3 regions of the Streptomyces sp. Da 82-17 genome follow, and region 2 is predicted to be linked to each of the others. Evidence: predicted binding sites of a transcription regulator. Region 2 holds the regulator's gene; each other region holds the start of a gene.
What was found. The regulator HrcA, encoded in region 2, represses chaperone genes, less so after heat shock. The targets are predictions, from matches to a motif close to TTNGCACTCNGNNNNNCNGAGTGCNAA.
Positions count from the first base shown of each region.

Region 1: a site for HrcA is predicted at 3,602-3,628, ahead of groES (co-chaperone GroES). Genes of this name have one in related genera too.
Region 3: a site for HrcA is predicted at 2,778-2,804, ahead of groL (chaperonin GroEL). Genes of this name have one in related genera too.

Region 1 covers NZ_JBJURH010000007.1:218,939-224,738, reverse strand. The annotation lists gene ACIDOF_RS14775 (MOSC domain-containing protein) at 1-401, shown strand, start outside; gene ACIDOF_RS14770 (SDR family NAD(P)-dependent oxidoreductase) at 461-1,234, shown strand; gene groL (chaperonin GroEL) at 1,419-3,047, opposite strand; gene groES (co-chaperone GroES) at 3,147-3,455, opposite strand; gene ACIDOF_RS14755 (FtsW/RodA/SpoVE family cell cycle protein) at 3,798-5,144, shown strand; gene ACIDOF_RS14750 (polysaccharide deacetylase family protein) at 5,146-5,800, opposite strand, start outside.
Region 2 covers NZ_JBJURH010000008.1:83,554-89,353, reverse strand. The annotation lists gene ACIDOF_RS15890 (16S rRNA (uracil(1498)-N(3))-methyltransferase) at 1-705, opposite strand, end outside; gene ACIDOF_RS15885 (nitronate monooxygenase) at 702-1,778, opposite strand; gene dnaJ (molecular chaperone DnaJ) at 1,868-3,007, opposite strand; gene hrcA (heat-inducible transcriptional repressor HrcA) at 3,008-4,024, opposite strand; gene ACIDOF_RS15870 (MBL fold metallo-hydrolase) at 4,210-4,950, shown strand; gene ACIDOF_RS15865 (DUF3097 domain-containing protein) at 4,985-5,797, shown strand.
Region 3 covers NZ_JBJURH010000004.1:219,979-225,778, forward strand. The annotation lists gene ACIDOF_RS08735 (glucosyl-3-phosphoglycerate synthase) at 1-11, opposite strand, end outside; SAM riboswitch class I at 143-291, shown strand; gene thrC (threonine synthase) at 310-1,593, shown strand; gene ACIDOF_RS08745 (MoaD/ThiS family protein) at 1,731-2,009, shown strand; gene ACIDOF_RS08750 (cold-shock protein) at 2,452-2,658, shown strand; gene groL (chaperonin GroEL) at 2,970-4,592, shown strand; gene ACIDOF_RS08760 (hypothetical protein) at 4,618-5,800, opposite strand, start outside.

The sequences.
Region 1 (5,800 bases), on a different contig from region 2:
ACGTGAGCGGCGCCCGGATCGGCGAGCGCTGGCGGATCGGGCGGGACGTGGTCCTGGAGGTGACGTCCTCGCGGATCCCGTGCCGTACGTTCGCGGGGCATCTGGGCGAGAAGGGCTGGGTGCGGAGGTTCACGCAGGGCGGGGCTCCGGGGGCGTATCTGCGGGTGATCGAGCCGGGCGAGGTGCGGGCCGGGGACGCGATCGAGGTGCTGCACCGGCCCGACCACGAGGTCACCGTCGCATTCCAGTTCCGGGCCGCGACGACCGAGCGCGCGCTGCTGCCCCGACTCCTCGCGGCCGGTGCGGCGCTCCACCCGGAGGCGGCCGCGAGCGCACGGCAGTACGTGGAGAAGTACGCCGACAAGACCCCCGGGTCGAGCCCGGCCGGGGATTCCGCTTAGGCCTGCCGCAGAAGGGAGTTGAGGGCCGGGCGGGTCAACGGGGCCCTTAGCCTTGGCCCATGACTACCGCTCTGATTACGGGATCGACCGCGGGCATCGGCGCCGCCTTCGCCCGGCGCCTCGCCGCCGACGGCCACAACCTCGTCCTCGTCGCGCGCGACATCGCGCGGCTGCGGGAGCAGGCCACCGAGCTGCACGACCGGCACGGCATCGAGGCCGAGGTGCTCTCCGCCGACCTGGCGACCGAGGAGGGCATCGCGGCGGTCGAGAAGCGGCTCGGCGACCGCCGCGACCCGGTGGACCTGCTGATCAACAACGCCGGCTTCGGCAACAAGGGGACCTACCTCGAGGTGCCCATGGCCGACGAGTTGACGATGTTGAAGGTGCACATCGAGGCGGTGCTCCGGCTCACCTCGGCGGCCGTCGAGGGGATGCGGGAGCGCGGCCGGGGCGGTGTGGTCAACGTGGCGTCGGTGGCGGCGTTCGTGCCGCGCGGTACGTACGGCGCGTCCAAGGCGTGGGTCGTGCAGTTCACGCAGGGCGCGGCGAAGGACCTGGCCGGTTCCGGGGTGCGGCTGATGGCGCTGTGCCCCGGTTTCGTGCGTACGGAGTTCCACGAGCGGGCCGGGATGGGCACGGACAACATCCCGAAGTGGATGTGGCTGGACGCCGACAAGCTGGTGGCGGCGGCGCTCGCGGATCTGGCGCGGGGCAAGACGCTGTCGGTCCCGGATCCGCGGTACAAGGTGATGATGGGCGCGGTGAAGGTGGTTCCGCGGAACCTGCTGGGCGGGCTCACGTCGAAGACGGGCCGCAAGTACGGGCCGCAGTAGTTCCCGGTCCGGGGAGAGCGCGGCGGAGCCGCAGGCTCGCAGGGCGCGGGGAACTGCGCGAGCGGCCACGACGGAACCCGCGCCCCGCAACGCACAGAACCCGGCAGACGCAGCGCGGAAAGGCCTGAGGCCCGACACCCAGGACGGGTGTCGGGCCTCAGGTGCAGCTCAACCCAGCGGAGCGTCAGTGCGCGTGGCCGTGACCGTGGCCGTGGCCCGCGTCGGCCTCTTCCTCTTCCTTCTTCTCGACGACCAGGGTCTCGGTCGTGAGGAGCAGGGAGGCGATGGAGGCGGCGTTCTCCAGGGCGGAGCGGGTGACCTTGACCGGGTCGATGACGCCGGCCTTGACCAGGTCGCCGTACTCACCGGTGGCGGCGTTGAAGCCCTCGCCCTTGCCGAGCTCGGCGACCTTCGAGGTGATGACGTAACCCTCGAGGCCGGCGTTCTCGGCGATCCAGCGGAGCGGCTCGACGGCGGCGCGGCGGACGACGGCGACACCGGTGGCCTCGTCACCCTCCTTGCCGAGGTTGCCCTCGAGCACCTTGACGGCGTGGACCAGGGCGGAGCCACCACCGGAGACGATGCCCTCCTCGACCGCGGCGCGGGTCGCGGAGATGGCGTCCTCCAGACGGTGCTTCTTCTCCTTCAGCTCCACCTCGGTGGCGGCGCCGACCTTGATGACGCACACGCCGCCGGCCAGCTTCGCGAGGCGCTCCTGCAGCTTCTCGCGGTCCCAGTCGGAGTCCGTGGCCTCGATCTCGGCCTTGATCTGGTTGACGCGGCCCGCGACGTCCTCGGCGTTGCCGCCGCCGTCGACGATGGTCGTGTCGTCCTTGGTGATCGTGACGCGGCGGGCGGTGCCAAGGACGTCCAGACCGGCCTGGTCGAGCTTGAGGCCGACCTCCTCGGCGATGACGGTGGCACCGGTGAGGGTGGCCATGTCGCCGAGCATCGCCTTGCGGCGGTCACCGAAGCCGGGGGCCTTCACGGCGACGGCGTTGAAGGTGCCGCGGATCTTGTTCACGACCAGGGTCGACAGGGCCTCGCCCTCGACGTCCTCGGCGATGATCAGCAGCGGCTTGGAGCCACCGGCCTGGATGACCTTCTCGAGCAGCGGGAGCAGGTCCTGGATCGAGGAGATCTTGCCCTGGTGGATCAGGATGTACGGGTCGTCGAGGACGGCCTCCATACGCTCCTGGTCGGTGACGAAGTACGGGGACAGGTAGCCCTTGTCGAAGGCCATGCCCTCGGTGAAGTCCAGCTCCAGACCGAAGGTGTTGGACTCCTCGACGGTGATGACACCGTCCTTGCCGACCTTGTCCATCGCCTCGGCGATGAGCTCACCGATCTGCTTGTCCTGGGCGGACAGCGCGGCGACGGCGGCGATGTCCTCCTTGGAGTCGATCGGGCGGGCGGTGGCGATCAGGTCGTCGGAGACGGCCTTGACGGCGGCGTCGATGCCCTTCTTCAGGGCGGCCGGGGAGGCGCCGGCGGCGACGTTGCGCAGACCCTCGCGGACCAGGGCCTGGGCGAGCACGGTGGCGGTGGTCGTACCGTCACCCGCGATGTCGTTGGTCTTGGTCGCCACCTCCTTCACGAGCTGCGCGCCGAGGTTCTCGTACGCGTCCTCGACCTCGACCTCGCGGGCGATGGTCACGCCGTCGTTGGTGATGGTGGGGGCGCCGAACTTCTTGTCGATGACGACGTTGCGGCCCTTGGGGCCGATCGTCACCTTGACCGTGTCGGCAAGCTTGTTGACGCCGCGCTCGAGGGCGCGACGGGCGTCCTCGTCGAACTTCAGGATCTTCGCCATGGAGCTTTGTCAGTCCTCTCGAAAACGAACGGCGCCCCCGGCGCCCGGCTTCTTACGGTCGCGGGGGCCAGGGGCGCAGTTCAAAGCAAAACCGGTGAATTACTTCTCGACGATCGCGAGCACGTCGCGCGCCGAGAGGACGAGGTACTCCTCGCCGTTGTACTTCACCTCGGTGCCGCCGTACTTGCTGTACAGCACGATGTCGCCGGTCTTGACGTCGAGCGGCAGGCGCTCGCCGTTCTCGAAGCGGCCCGGGCCCACGGCGAGGACGACGCCCTCCTGGGGCTTCTCCTTCGCGGTGTCCGGGATGACCAGGCCAGAGGCCGTGGTCTGCTCGGCGTCGAGCGGCTGGACCACGATGCGGTCCTCGAGCGGCTTGATGGCAACCTTGGAGCTGGCGGTCGTCACGATCCGACCTCCCCCTTCGGAGATCTCACGGGGTTAACTGTCTGAGGTGGCGACCAGGTGGATCCGTCGTCGCGGGTGCCGGACCTGCCCGTCGCTGTGTTGGCACTCTCCCACGGGGAGTGCCAGAGCCGACACTATGACCGCGATTAGCACTCGGTCAAGCGGAGTGCCAATCCCGGCGCCGCGCCGTCCCCCGCCGGCGGCCTCCACGCCCGCGTCCGGCGGCGGAACCGCCCGTACGCCGTCCCCGTCTTGGAGCGCGTGACGAACAACGGACCGATAGGCGGACAGACCGGACAGGGTGCCAGGCGCGCGGTCGGGCGCCGGCCCGCGCCCGCGGCGCTGCGGCGCCGGCGCCACGAGGCCCTGCTCCTGCTGTTCACGGTCGCCCTCGCGGTGTTCGGGCACGCCTCGGTCGGCCTGGCCATGGGCGGCCGACTCCCCACCGGGATCGCCCAGTTCACCGCGAGCCTGGTGCTGCTCGCCGGGGTCGGGCATCTCGCGGTGCGCCGCTTCGCGCCGTACGCGGACCCGCTGATCCTGCCGCTCGCGACGCTGCTCACCGGGCTCGGCCTCGTCCTGCTGCACCGGCTCGACATCAGCTACGCGGAGAAGTTCCGGAACTCGGAGCCCACGGCGGGCGGCCAGTTGGTGTGGTCGGTGATCGGGGTGGCGTGCTGCGCGGGGGTGCTCGCGCTGCTGCGCGACCACCGGCGGCTGCAGCGGTACGTGTACCTGACGATGGCCGTCGCGCTCGTGCTGCTGATGGCCCCGGCGTTCTTCCCCGGGGACACGTACGGCGCGAAGCGGTGGATCTATCTGGGCGGGATGTCGTTCCAGCCGGGCGAGTTCGTGAAGATCATGATCGCCGTGTTCTTCGCGGGCTACCTGACGCTCAACCGCGACGCCCTCGCCCTCACCGGCCGCCGCGTGCTCGGCGTGCGCCTCCCGCCGGGGCGGCAGCTCGGGCCGATCCTCACGGTCTGGGTGATCAGCCTGCTCGTCCTGGTCTTCGAGCGGGACCTCGGCACCTCGCTGATCTTCTTCGGCCTGTTCGTGGTGATGCTGTACGCGGCGACGCGGCGGACCGCGTGGGTGGTGTGCGGCGTGACGCTCGCCGCGGTCGGCGCGTTCGTGGTCGGCTCCCTGCAGCCGCACGTGCACGGCCGGGTGCAGGCGTGGCTCGACCCGTTCGCCGCGCTCACCCCCGAGGGCCGGGCGGCGGGCGCGTCCGACCAGCTGGCGCAGGCCCTGTTCGGCTTCGGCAGCGGCGGCCTCACGGGTACGGGGCTCGGCCTCGGGCACCCCGAGCTGATCGGGTTCGCGGGGCGCAGCGACTTCATCCTGACCACCGTCGGCGAGGAGTTGGGCCTCACCGGGGTGATGGCCGTGCTGCTGCTCTACGCCCTGCTCGTGCAGCGCGGCCTGCGGACGGCCGTGCTCGCCCGGGACCCGTTCGGGAAGCTGCTCGCGGCCGGGCTCTCGGCGGCGCTGATGCTGCAGGTGTTCGTGGTCGCGGGCGGGGTGCTCGGGCTGATCCCGCTGACCGGCAAGGCCCTGCCGTTCCTGGCGAAGGGCGGGTCCTCGCTCGTCGCGAACTGGCTGCTGGTCGCCCTGCTGCTGCGGATCAGCGACAGCGCGGGACGGCACCGGGAGGCCGCCGACCCGCCTGCCGCCGCGGCGAGTTGAGTCACAGGTAGTCCTCCAGGCGGGCCACCGTGTACCCCTGGGCCTGGATCGTGCGGAGCAGCCGGGCCGTCGCCTCGGTCAGGGACGCGCCGTCCGGGTCGGCCGGGCCGGGGTGCTGCGCGAGGACGATGTCGCCGGGGGCGAGCTCGGGCCCGTCCGCGTCCGGGTGGCCGTCGAGCCGCAGCGTCGTCCGCCACCGGACCACCGCGGCGATCCCGCAGTCGGCGGCGGCGCGCAGGGTGTCGTCGTCGTACTCCCCGTAGGGCGGGCGGAAGAGGCGGGGGCGGATGCCGAAGCGCTGCTTGAGCTTGTCCTGCTGGCCGCAGATCTCCCAGCGCTGGCCCTCGTAGGAGAGGCCGGGCAGGTACGGGTGGTCGAGGGTGTGGTTCTGGACGGTGGCGCCGACCGCGCGGAGCTCGCCGAAGTGCGCGTAGCCGGGGCCGAGCACGCGGTCGGTGAGGAAGACGCTGACGGGGAGCTTCAACTCCCGGACCATGCGCACGAATCGGGGGTCGCGTTCGACCGCGTCGTCGAAGGTCAGGAACACCACCTTGTCCTTCGTGGGGACGCGGTCGACGACCGGGGGCAGGCCCGGGCCCCCGGGCATCGCGTGCGCGCGCCGGAGCCGGGGCTTCGGGGCGGGGGCGAGCGGTGCG
Region 2 (5,800 bases):
CGCCGCAGCCGCCGTACCCGCAGTGGACGTACGAAGCACCGAGGGCCCCAGCCGGTACGGCGCAGCCCCGGACGCCGCGAACACGTCCAACTCCTCCGGGGACACGCCCCCTTCGGGCCCGACGACCAGCACCACGTCACCCGTGCCCGGCAACTCCGCCGAGGCCAGCGCCGTACTGCCCTCCTCGTGCAGGACCGCCGCGAACGCCGCACCGGAGAGCAGCGCGGCGACGTCCTTCGTCGAGGCGAGCTCGGCCACCTCGGGGAACCGCAGCCGACGCGCCTGCTTGCCCGCCTCCCGCGCCGTCGCCCGCCACTTGGCGAGGGACTTGAGCCCCCGCTCGCCGCGCCACTGCGTGATGCACCGGGACGCCGCCCACGGCACGATCGCGTCGACACCGGTCTCCGTCATCGTCTCGACGGCCAGCTCGCCCCGGTCGCCCTTGGGCAGCGCCTGCACGACGGTGATCCGCGGGGCCGGCTCGGGGTCCGTGAGCGACCCGGTCAGCTCGACCGTCAGCCGGTCCTTGCCCTCCGCCGCGAGCACCACACCACAAGCTCCGCGTCCGAGCCCGTCCGTGAGGACGATCTGCTCGCCCGCGCGCAGCCGCCGTACCGACACGGCGTGCCGCCCCTCGGGCCCGTCGAGCACGAACTCGCCGCCGCCGGAAGGGACTTCGTCCACCACGAAGACCGGCGCCGTCATCGCGCGCCGCCCCGCTGCGCGAGCGCACGCTTCGCCGCGTCCAGCTCGGCCGCGAGCACCTCGACCAGCTGACCGGCCGGCAGCTCCCGGCTGAGCCGGTGCCCCTGGCCCGCCCACAGGCTCATCGCCTGCGGGTCCCCGGCCTGCGCCGCGGCCTTGCGGATGCCGCCGGTGAGGTAGTGGACCTGCGGGTACGCGGCGGGCGCGTACGGCCCGTGCTCCCGCATGAAGCGGTTGACGAGCCCACGCGCCGGGCGCCCGGAGAACGCGCGGGTGAGTTCCGTGCGTACGAACAGGGGGTTGGTCATGGCCTGCTTGTGCAGGGGGTTCGCGCCGGACTCGGGGCAGACCAGGAAGGCCGTGCCGAGCTGCGCCGCGTCCGCACCCGCCGCCAGCACCGCCGCGATCTGGCTGCCGCGCATCAGTCCGCCGGCCGCGACGATCGGCAGCTGCACGGTCTCCCGCACCTGTGCGATCAGCGCGAGCAGTCCGACGCCGCTGCCGTCCCGCTCGGGGTCGTCGCGGTGCGTGCCCTGGTGTCCGCCGGCCTCGACGCCCTGCACGCACACCGCGTCCGCGCCCGCCCACTGCGCGGTCTGCGCCTCCTCGGCGCTGGTGACGGTGACGACGGTGGTGGTTCCGGCCCGCGAGAACGCTTCGAGCACGTCCCGCGAGGGGCAGCCGAAGGTGAAGGAGACCAGCGGCACGGGGTCGTCGAAGAGGACCGCGAGCTTCGCCTCGTAGCCGTCGTCCCGCCCGGAGTCCGGGTCGCCGAGCGGGGCGTCGTACCAGGTGGACTCGCCGGTGAGCTGGTGCGCGTACACGGCGACCGCGCTCGGGTCGGCGTAGTCCGGCTGCGGCATGAACAGGTTGACGCCGAAGGGCCGGTCGGTGAGCCCGCGCAGCTGCTTGATCTCCTGGTACATGCCGTCGGCGGTCTTGTACCCGGCGGCCAGGAAGCCGAGGCCGCCGGCTTCGGACACGGCCGCGGCGAGGGCGGGGCAGGAGGCGCCACCGGCCATCGGGGCCTGCACGATCGGGTACGGGCTGAGATCGGTCACTGCGGTGGACATGAGCGCATGCTTTCACGTCCACCGCAGACCGCTAAATCCAGCCTCACCCGGGGCGCTCACCGCTCTCCCCGGGCCCCCGGCCAAGGCGGCTACCGCCCGTTGAACGCGTCCTTCAACCGGTGGAACAGCCCCTGCTGCCCGGGCTGGAACTGGCCCGTGGGCCGTTCCTCGCCGCGCGCCTTGGCCAGCTCGCGCAGCAGCCGCTCCTGCTCCGGGTCCAGCTTGGTCGGCGTGGTGACCTCGACGTGCACGATGAGGTCGCCGCGGCCGCCGCCGCGCAGGTGCGTGATGCCGCGCCCGTGCAGCGGGATCGACTGGCCGGACTGCGTGCCGGGCCGGATGTCGACCTCCTCCATGCCGTCGAGCGTCTCCAGCGGCACCTTCGTGCCGAGCGCCGCCGCCGTCATGGGGATGGTGACCGTGCAGTGCAGGTCGTCGCCGCGCCGCTGGAAGACGGGGTGCGGCAGTTCGTGGATCTCGACGTACAGGTCGCCGGCGGGGCCGCCGCCGGGGCCGACCTCGCCCTCGCCCGCGAGCTGGATCCGGGTGCCGTTGTCGACACCGGCCGGGATCTTCACCGTGAGCGTGCGCCGGGAGCGGATCCGGCCGTCGCCCGCGCACTCGGGGCACGGCGTCGGGACGACGGTGCCGAAGCCCTGGCACTGCGGGCACGGCCGCGACGTCATGACCTGGCCGAGGAAGGACCGCGTGACCTGCGAGACCTCACCGCGGCCGCGGCACATGTCACAGGTCTGCGCCGAGGTGCCGGGGGCGGCGCCCTCGCCGGAGCAGGTCGTGCAGACGACGGCCGTGTCGACCTGGATGTCCTTCGTCGTGCCGAACGCGGCCTCGTCCAGCTCGACTTCGAGCCGGATCATCGCGTCCTGGCCGCGGCGGGTGCGCGAACGGGGTCCGCGCTGGGACGCCGTCCCGAAGAACGCGTCCATGATGTCCGAGAAGTTCCCGAACCCGCCCTGCCCGAAGCCGCCGGCGCCGCCGCCTCCGCCGCTCTGCGACAGGGGGTCGCCGCCGAGGTCGTAGACCTGCTTCTTCTGCGGGTCCGACAACACCTCGTACGCGGCGTTGATCTCCTTGAAGCGCTCCTGCGTCTTCGGATCGGGGTTCACATCCGGGTGGAGCTCACGCGCCAGCCTCCGGAAGGCCTTCTTGATCTCGTCCTGGGAAGCGTCGCGGCGCACGCCGAGTACGGCGTAGTAGTCCGTGGCCACTTACGACTCCGCCAGGATCTGTCCGACGTAACGTGCCACTGCGCGTACTGCTCCCATCGTTCCGGGGTAGTCCATGCGGGTCGGTCCGACCACGCCGAGTTTGGCGACTGCTTCGCCGCCCGAACCGTAGCCGACCGAGACGACGGACGTGGAGTTGAGTCCCTCGTGGGCGTTCTCGTGCCCGATGCGTACGGTCATGCCCGGATCCTTGGCCTCGCCGAGCAGCTTGAGAAGCACGACCTGCTCCTCCAGCGCTTCGAGCACCGGGCGGATCACGAGCGGGAAATCGTGCCCGAAACGGGTGAGATTGGCGGTGCCGCCGATCATCAGCCGCTCCTCGGTCTCCTCCACGAGGGTTTCCAGGAGGGTCGCGAGGACGGTCGAGACGGTGCCGCGGTCGTCCGTCTCGAAGGACTCGGGCAGGTCCTGCACCAGCTGCGGGACGTCCGAGAAACGGCGCCCCGCGACGCGGCTGTTGAGCCGGGCCCGCAGGTCGGCGAGCGCGGTCTCCCCGAACGGCGCCGGGCAGTCCACGTGCCGCTGCTCGACCCGGCCGGTGTCGGTGATGACGACGAGCATCAGCCGCGCGGGCGCGAGCGAGAGCAGCTCGACGTGCCGCACCGTGGACCGGGTCAGCGACGGGTACTGCACGACGGCGACCTGCCGGGTCAGCTGCGCGAGCAGCCGCACCGTACGCCCCACGACGTCGTCGAGGTCGACGGCGCCGTCGAGGAAGTTCTGGATGGCGCGGCGCTCGGCGCCGGAGAGCGGCTTGACGCCCGCGAGCTTGTCGACGAAGAGGCGGTACCCCTTGTCGGTGGGGATGCGCCCGGCGCTGGTGTGCGGCTGGGCGATGAAGCCCTCTTCCTCCAGGGCCGCCATGTCGTTGCGCACGGTGGCCGGGGAGACGCCGAGGCGGTGCCGCTCGGTGAGCGCCTTGGAGCCGACGGGCTCCTCGGTGCCGACATAGTCCTGGACGATGGCGCGCAGCACCTCAAGTCTGCGTTCGCTCAGCATGCGCGCACACCTCCCTGCCACGGCACGGCATTCGGCTTCGTCGGCTTCCTCGACTTCGTCTGGCACTCAACACAGCAGAGTGCCAGCATTTCACCGGCCCAGTGTACGGCCGGTGGGTACGCCCGCGGCAAGGGTGGGGGCGGCCGGGCCGCGCGGCCCCTCGCGGCCGGGGTTAGCGTCTCCCCATGCGGTTGACTTGGGAAGAGCCGTACGCGTCCGACTGGGAGCGGTTGTCGCCCTGCGCGGCGCGGCGCCGGCTGCCCGGCTGGGACTGCACGGTCGGCCTGGTCGCGGGCGAGCGGGGCGCGCTGCTCGTCGACGCCGGTTCCTCGCTGCGGGAGGGCGCCGAGCTGCGCCGGCAGGCGGAGGCGCTGCTCGGCGGCCGGCGTGTGACACATCTCGCGCTCACGCATCCGCACTTCGACCACGTCCTGGGCGCTGCCGCGTTCTCCGGGGTCGAGGTGTTCGGCGCGGTCGGCGTGGACGGAGTCCTGGAGCGCGGCCGCGACGAGCTGGCGGCGGACGCGGTACGGCACGGTCTCGACGCGCGGGCGGCGGGCGAGGCGGCGGAGCTCCTGGTCCGCCCGCACCACCTGGTGAGCGGCGAGTGGACCCTCGACCTGGGCGGGGTGCGGGCGCTGCTCGCGAACGTGGGGCCCGGCCACACGGGCCACGACCTGGTGGTTCTCGTGCCCGGCACGGACGGCGGCCCGGAGGTCGTGTTCTGCGGCGACCTGGTCGAGGAGTCCGGCGAACCGCAGGCGGGCCCGGACGCGATCCCCGCCCGCTGGCCGCACGCCCTGGACCGGCTGCTCGACCTGGGCGGCGCGGACGCGGTGTACGTACCGGGGCACGGTTCGGTGGTGAACGCGGCGTTTGTCCGTGAGCAACGCGCCACGCTGGCCGCGCAGTTCGGCGTGTCGTAGTCGTCCTCGCGCGGCTTCTCTTATCGTCTGCCGGATGCGCAGCTACAGCCCCGATCTCACCCCGCCGTGGAAGAAGCGGAAGCCGGTTCCCGAAGTGGCCGCGGAACGCGACCTGGTCGTGGAGGAGGTCACCACCGGGTTCTGCGGTGCGGTGATCCGCTGCGAGGCGGGCACGGTCACGCTGGAGGACCGCTTCGGCAAGCACCGCGTCTTCCCTCTCGAACCCCGCGGCTTCCTCCTGGAGGGCCGCGTCGTCACCCTGGTCCGCCCGTCGGCGGCGGCTCCGGCACGCCCCACGCGTACGGCGTCCGGTTCGGTGGCCGTGCCCGGGGCGCGGGCCCGGGTCGCGCGGGCGGGGCGGATCTATGTGGAGGGGCGGCACGACGCGGAGCTGGTCGAGAAGGTGTGGGGCGACGACCTGCGCATCGAGGGCGTCGTCGTGGAGTACCTGGAGGGCGTGGACGATCTGCCCGCGGTGGTCGCCGAGTTCGCCCCCGACGCGGACGCGCGGCTCGGGGTCCTGGTCGACCATCTGGTGCCCGGCTCGAAGGAGTCCCGGATCGCGGCGGAGGTGAGCAGCGCGCACGCGCTGGTGGTGGGCCACCCGTACATCGACATCTGGGAGGCGGTGAAGCCGTCCGCGCTCGGCATCGCGGCCTGGCCGCGCGTCCCCCGCGGCCAGGACTGGAAGACGGGCGTCTGCGAGGCCCTGGGCTGGCCGTCGGCCAACACGGGCGCGGTGTGGCAGGCGATCCTGGAACGGGTCACGTCGTACAAGGACCTGGAACCGGAACTCCTGGGCCGCGTCGAGGAGCTGATCGACTTCGTGACGGCGCCCCCCGAGTAGGGG
Region 3 (5,800 bases), on a different contig from region 2:
TCTTCGAGCACGTCAGTTACTCCCTGGTTGTGATCCATCTCGCGGTTCGGACGACTATCTCAACAGTGCGGGCCGTCCGTTACAGTCTTGAACAACGCGAACGACCACCGCATGCCGGGGGTCGTCGCCGACAATCGAATACCGCTCATCCAGAGGGGCAGAGGGATACGGCCCGTTGAAGCCCCGGCAACCCTCCAGCTGGTTACTTGCGCAACTGGGCGCGCGAGGCTCCCGGCTAGGGAAGGTGCCAAATCCGTCTCGTGGCGAAGTGCGTCGCGAGGAAGATGAGGAGAAAGGGCCTCGCCTCTCATGGCTGTACAGACCGCAGAAACCACCACCACCGTGGACCTCGGCCCCGCCTCGGGCCTCTCCTGCCGCGAGTGCGGTGAGCGTTTCCCCCTCGGCCCGATCTTCGCCTGCGAGCTGTGTTTCGGGCCTCTCGAGGTCGCGTACGACCTGCCGGTCGGCGACCCGGAGGGGCTGAAGAAGAAGATCGCCGAAGGCCCGGACAACATCTGGCGGTACGCGCCGCTGCTGCCCGTCCCCGCCGACGTCGCCACCAAGCCGAACCTCAACCCCGGCTGGACCAAGCTCGTCAAGGCCGACAACCTGGCCCGTGAACTCGGCGTCACCGGCGGCCTGTTCATCAAGGACGACTCCGGCAACCCGACGCACTCCTTCAAGGACCGCGTCGTCGCCCAGGCCCTGGAGGCCGCCCGCGCCTTCGGCTTCACCACGCTCTCCTGCTCGTCCACCGGCAACCTCGCCGGCGCCGTCGGCGCCGCCGCCGCCCGCGCCGGCTTCCGCTCCTGCGTGTTCATCCCGCACGACCTGGAGCAGGGCAAGGTCGTCATGGCCGCGGTGTACGGCGGCGAGCTCGTCGGCATCGAGGGCAACTACGACGACGTCAACCGCTTCTGCTCCGAGCTCATCGGCGACCCGCTGGGCGAGGGCTGGGGCTTCGTCAACGTGAACCTGCGGCCGTACTACGGCGAGGGCTCGAAGACGCTCGCGTACGAGATCTGCGAGCAGCTCGGCTGGCAGCTGCCCGACCAGCTGGTCATCCCGATCGCCTCCGGCTCGCAGCTCACGAAGATCGACAAGGGCCTGCAGGAGCTGATCAAGCTCGGCCTGGTCGAGGACAAGCCGTACAAGATCTTCGGCGCCCAGGCCGAGGGCTGCTCCCCGGTGTCCACGGCCTTCAAGAACGGCCACGACGTGGTCCGCCCGCAGAAGCCGGACACCATCGCCAAGTCCCTCGCGATCGGCAACCCCGCCGACGGCCCGTACGTCCTGGACATCGCCCGGCGCACCGGCGGGGCCGTGGAGGACGTGAACGACGAGCAGGTCGTCGACGCGATCAAGCTGCTCGCCCGTACGGAGGGGATCTTCGCGGAGACGGCCGGGGGTGTGACCGTCGGCGTGACGAAGAAGCTGATCGAGGCCGGGCTCATCGATCCGACGCTGACCACGGTCGTGCTGAACACGGGCGACGGGCTCAAGACGCTCGACGCCGTGGCGCCCACCTCGCAGGCCACCGCGACCATCAAGCCGTCGCTTGACGCGTTCCGTGCGGCGGGGCTTGCCGGTTAGTCGCCGTAGGGGCCGCTGTCCGTAGCCGACTGCGGGCAGTGGTCCGTCCTCGCGCCCGCGCGGCGCCAGCCGCAAATTGACACAGCCCCGCGCCCCTTTCAGGGGCGCCACCAAACCGTCTTACTGAAGGTGATCCCATGAGCGTCAACGTCCGCATCCCCACCATCCTGCGCACCTACACCGGCGGTCAGGCCGAGGTCGCCGCCGAGGGGGCCACCCTCGCCGAGGTCATCTCGGACCTGGAGAAGAACCACGCGGGCATCGCCGCGCGCGTCCTGGACGACCAGGGCAAGCTGCGCCGCTTCGTGAACGTGTACGTCAACGACGACGACGTCCGCTTCGAGCAGGGCCTGGAGACCGCCACCCCGGACGGCGCCGGCGTCTCGATCATCCCGGCCGTCGCCGGCGGTTGCTGAACCCGCGGCCGACCTGCGGCCCCGTTACGCAGGAAACATGCAGAATTGCCCCCTCCGCAGGAAGCGGAGGGGGCAATTCTGCATGGTTGGGCGCGATAGAGTTGGGAAAGCTGTTCCGCTTTCGGTCTCCGCGCATGCCGCGCGCATATGAGAACTCCCGGTTTCGCCGACGACTTGCGGTCGAAGAGCCCCCGCAATTCGCACGCTTTGTTCCGTTCGCCCGGTCCGACTTGTTCTGGGATCCGGCGAATTCTCCCTGTTCAGCCGATCGGTCGCGCCCAGATTTCTCGTCGAATTGACCTGTTGCAGACGGCAGTTGGGCAGATACATTCAGCGGCGGTCGACGCGTTCCGGCGCACGCCCCCACCTGTCGGGGGGTGAGGTCTGACCCGGATCCGCGAAGTGCGGATCTGTGCAAGGGCCAGTAATAGGGGAGTTAGGCATGGCTCAGGGCACCGTCAAGTGGTTCAACGCGGAGAAGGGGTACGGCTTCATCGCGGTCGACGGTGGTGCGGATGTTTTCGTCCACTACAGCGCGATTCAGATGGACGGATACCGCACCCTTGAAGAGGGTCAGCGGGTCGAGTTCGAGATCTCGCAGGGTCAGAAGGGCCCGCAGGCCGACATGGTCCGCGTGGCAGCCGGCTGATCGCGCCGACGCGACTGCACAGCTGACGAAGGGCCCGCACCCACGGGGTGCGGGCCCTTCGGCGTGCCCGGGCCCGGTCCTCGGGTGGGCCCGAGGTCGGGCTCGTACTCCGGAAGCGTCTTGCACTCGGGTGGGGTGAGTGCTAATCATTGGCGTTAGCACTCTGAAGGTGAGAGTGACAGAACTTGGATCGGGTCGGTGAGGCCCGCAGGCCGGGTGGGGCAAGGAACCACAAGGGCTGCAGGCCGTCCGTCGCGGGCATCGGCGCCGGTCTGTTTGCGTTTCCACCGCGTCCGGGAGGACCACTTCACATGGCCAAGATCATCGCGTTCGACGAGGAGGCACGGCGCGGCCTCGAGCGCGGCATGAACCAGCTCGCCGACGCCGTCAAGGTGACCCTGGGCCCCAAGGGTCGCAACGTCGTCCTCGAGAAGAAGTGGGGCGCCCCCACGATCACCAACGATGGTGTGTCCATCGCCAAGGAGATCGAGCTCGAGGACCCGTACGAAAAGATCGGCGCCGAGCTGGTCAAGGAAGTCGCCAAGAAGACGGACGACGTCGCCGGTGACGGTACGACCACGGCGACCGTGCTCGCCCAGGCCCTGGTCCGCGAGGGCCTGCGCAACGTGGCCGCCGGCGCCAACCCGATGGCTCTGAAGCGCGGTATCGAGAAGGCCGTCGAGGCCGTCTCCGCCGCCCTGCTCGACCAGGCCAAGGAGGTCGAGACCAAGGAGCAGATCGCCTCCACCGCCTCCATCTCCGCCGCCGACTCCCAGATCGGCGAGCTCATCGCCGAGGCCATGGACAAGGTCGGCAAGGAAGGCGTCATCACCGTCGAGGAGTCCCAGACCTTCGGTCTGGAGCTGGAGCTCACCGAGGGTATGCGCTTCGACAAGGGCTACATCTCGGCGTACTTCGCCACCGACATGGAGCGTATGGAGGCCGTCCTCGACGACCCGTACATCCTGATCGCCAACTCGAAGATCGGCTCCGTCAAGGACCTGATCCCGCTCCTCGAGAAGGTCATGCAGTCCGGCAAGCCGCTGCTGATCATCGCCGAGGACGTCGAGGGCGAGGCCCTGTCGACCCTGGTCGTCAACAAGATCAAGGGCACCTTCAAGTCCGTCGCCGTCAAGGCCCCGGGCTTCGGTGACCGCCGCAAGGCCATGCTGAACGACATCGCGATCCTCACCGGCGGCGAGGTGATCTCCGAGGAGGTCGGCCTCAAGCTGGAGAACGCGACGATCGACCTGCTCGGCCGCGCCCGCAAGGTCGTCATCACCAAGGACGAGACCACCATCGTCGACGGTGCCGGCGACAGCGACCAGGTCAACGGCCGCGTGAACCAGATCCGCGCCGAGATCGAGCAGTCCGACTCGGACTACGACCGCGAGAAGCTGCAGGAGCGCCTCGCGAAGCTGGCCGGCGGCGTGGCCGTCATCAAGGCCGGCGCCGCGACCGAGGTCGAGCTCAAGGAGCGCAAGCACCGCATCGAGGACGCCGTTCGCAACGCGAAGGCGGCCGTCGAGGAGGGCATCGTCGCCGGCGGTGGCGTCGCCCTGCTGCAGGCCTCCGCGGTCTTCGAGAAGCTGGAGCTCGAGGGTGACGAGGCGACCGGCGCCAACGCCGTGAAGCTCGCCCTGGAGGCCCCGCTCAAGCAGATCGCCGTCAACGGTGGCCTCGAGGGTGGTGTCGTCGTCGAGAAGGTGCGCAACCTGACCGTCGGCCACGGCCTGAACGCCGCCACCGGCGAGTACGTCGACATGATCGCCGAGGGCATCATCGACCCGGCGAAGGTGACCCGTTCCGCCCTGCAGAACGCGTCCTCCATCGCCGCGCTGTTCCTCACCACCGAGGCCGTCATCGCCGACAAGCCGGAGAAGGCCGCCGCGGCCGCTCCGGGCGGCATGCCGGGCGGTGACATGGACTTCTGATCCTCCGGATCAGCAGCCCTGAGCGTCAGCTCCGCAGGGGCGGCACGTCTCCCGTACGGGAGGGGTGCCGCCCCTGTCGCGTGTCCCCGTCCTGCGTGTGGCCGTCGCCGTCCTGCGCCTCGCCGTCGGCGGTGTCGGCGGGGGCGCGGCGGAGGCGGAGGCGCAGCGCCAGGGAGCCCGCGCACACCGCGGCGGCCACGGGGGCCGCGAACAGGGCGTGGTACAGCCCGGCCGGTGGCAGTGCCTGCAGCAACAGCTCGTCGCCGGTGAGGAGTTGCCGCCCCGAGTCCAGGGCGGTGTCGACTCCGTCCAGGAGGGCGACGTACGTGCAGACGGCCGGCGGGTAGGCGGCGTACGCGGACACGGCGGCGCCGACGACCCGCGGCAGGGACCGGGTGAGGCGGCGGACGATCACGTAGCCGCCGACGTACAGGAGCGCGAAGCTCTGCCAGGCGTAGAGGGTCAACAGGCGGTACAGCAGCGGGTGTTGGGCGCTCCACGACGTGGAGGGCAGGGTGTCGAGGTCGCCCGACAGCTGGACGGCGCAGGGGGCGGGCAGTTCCGCGCTGCCGCACCAGATCCGGACGAGCGGGTCGAGCAGGAGCACGGGCAGGCCTGCCGTGAAGGCGAGCAGCACCACGGCGCCGCCGGCCAGCGCGAGCAGGGCGGGGCCGGTCGAACGCAGCAGGAGCCGGGCCTGATCGCGCAGCCAGCCGACCGGCTCGGACGTGAACCGGGGCTCGGTGGCGGCGAGGTGGCGGGCGAGCGCCGAGAGGCCGAGGCAACCGGCGACGGCCGCGCCGACCAGGCCGAGCAGCAGCGTGTGGCCGTGGCTCTGCGCGGCGTCGGTGAGCAGCCGGTTCGCCGCGTCGCCGCGCGTGTACGGGTCGAAGGACAGCTCGGGCAGGCGGACCGTGGCCAGCGCGAGCAGCCCGGCGAGCGGGGCGAACGCGGGGAGCAGCGCGGCGAGTACGAGCATCCGCACCCGCTCGGGCGCGACCGCGCGGACCGCCGAGCCGAGCGCGGCCAGGACGAGCAGGAACACCGCCGTCCACAGGGCGTCCGGTCCGAGGGCCGCCAGCCCGGTCTGCTCGCTGAACAGCGGGTTCGGTGCCACGGTGAGGCGGCGGAGCGCGCTCAACGGGCTGCCGTCGGCGGGCAGTTCGGCCCAGGCGGTCTGCTGCGGGAGCACACCGACCAGGTGTGCG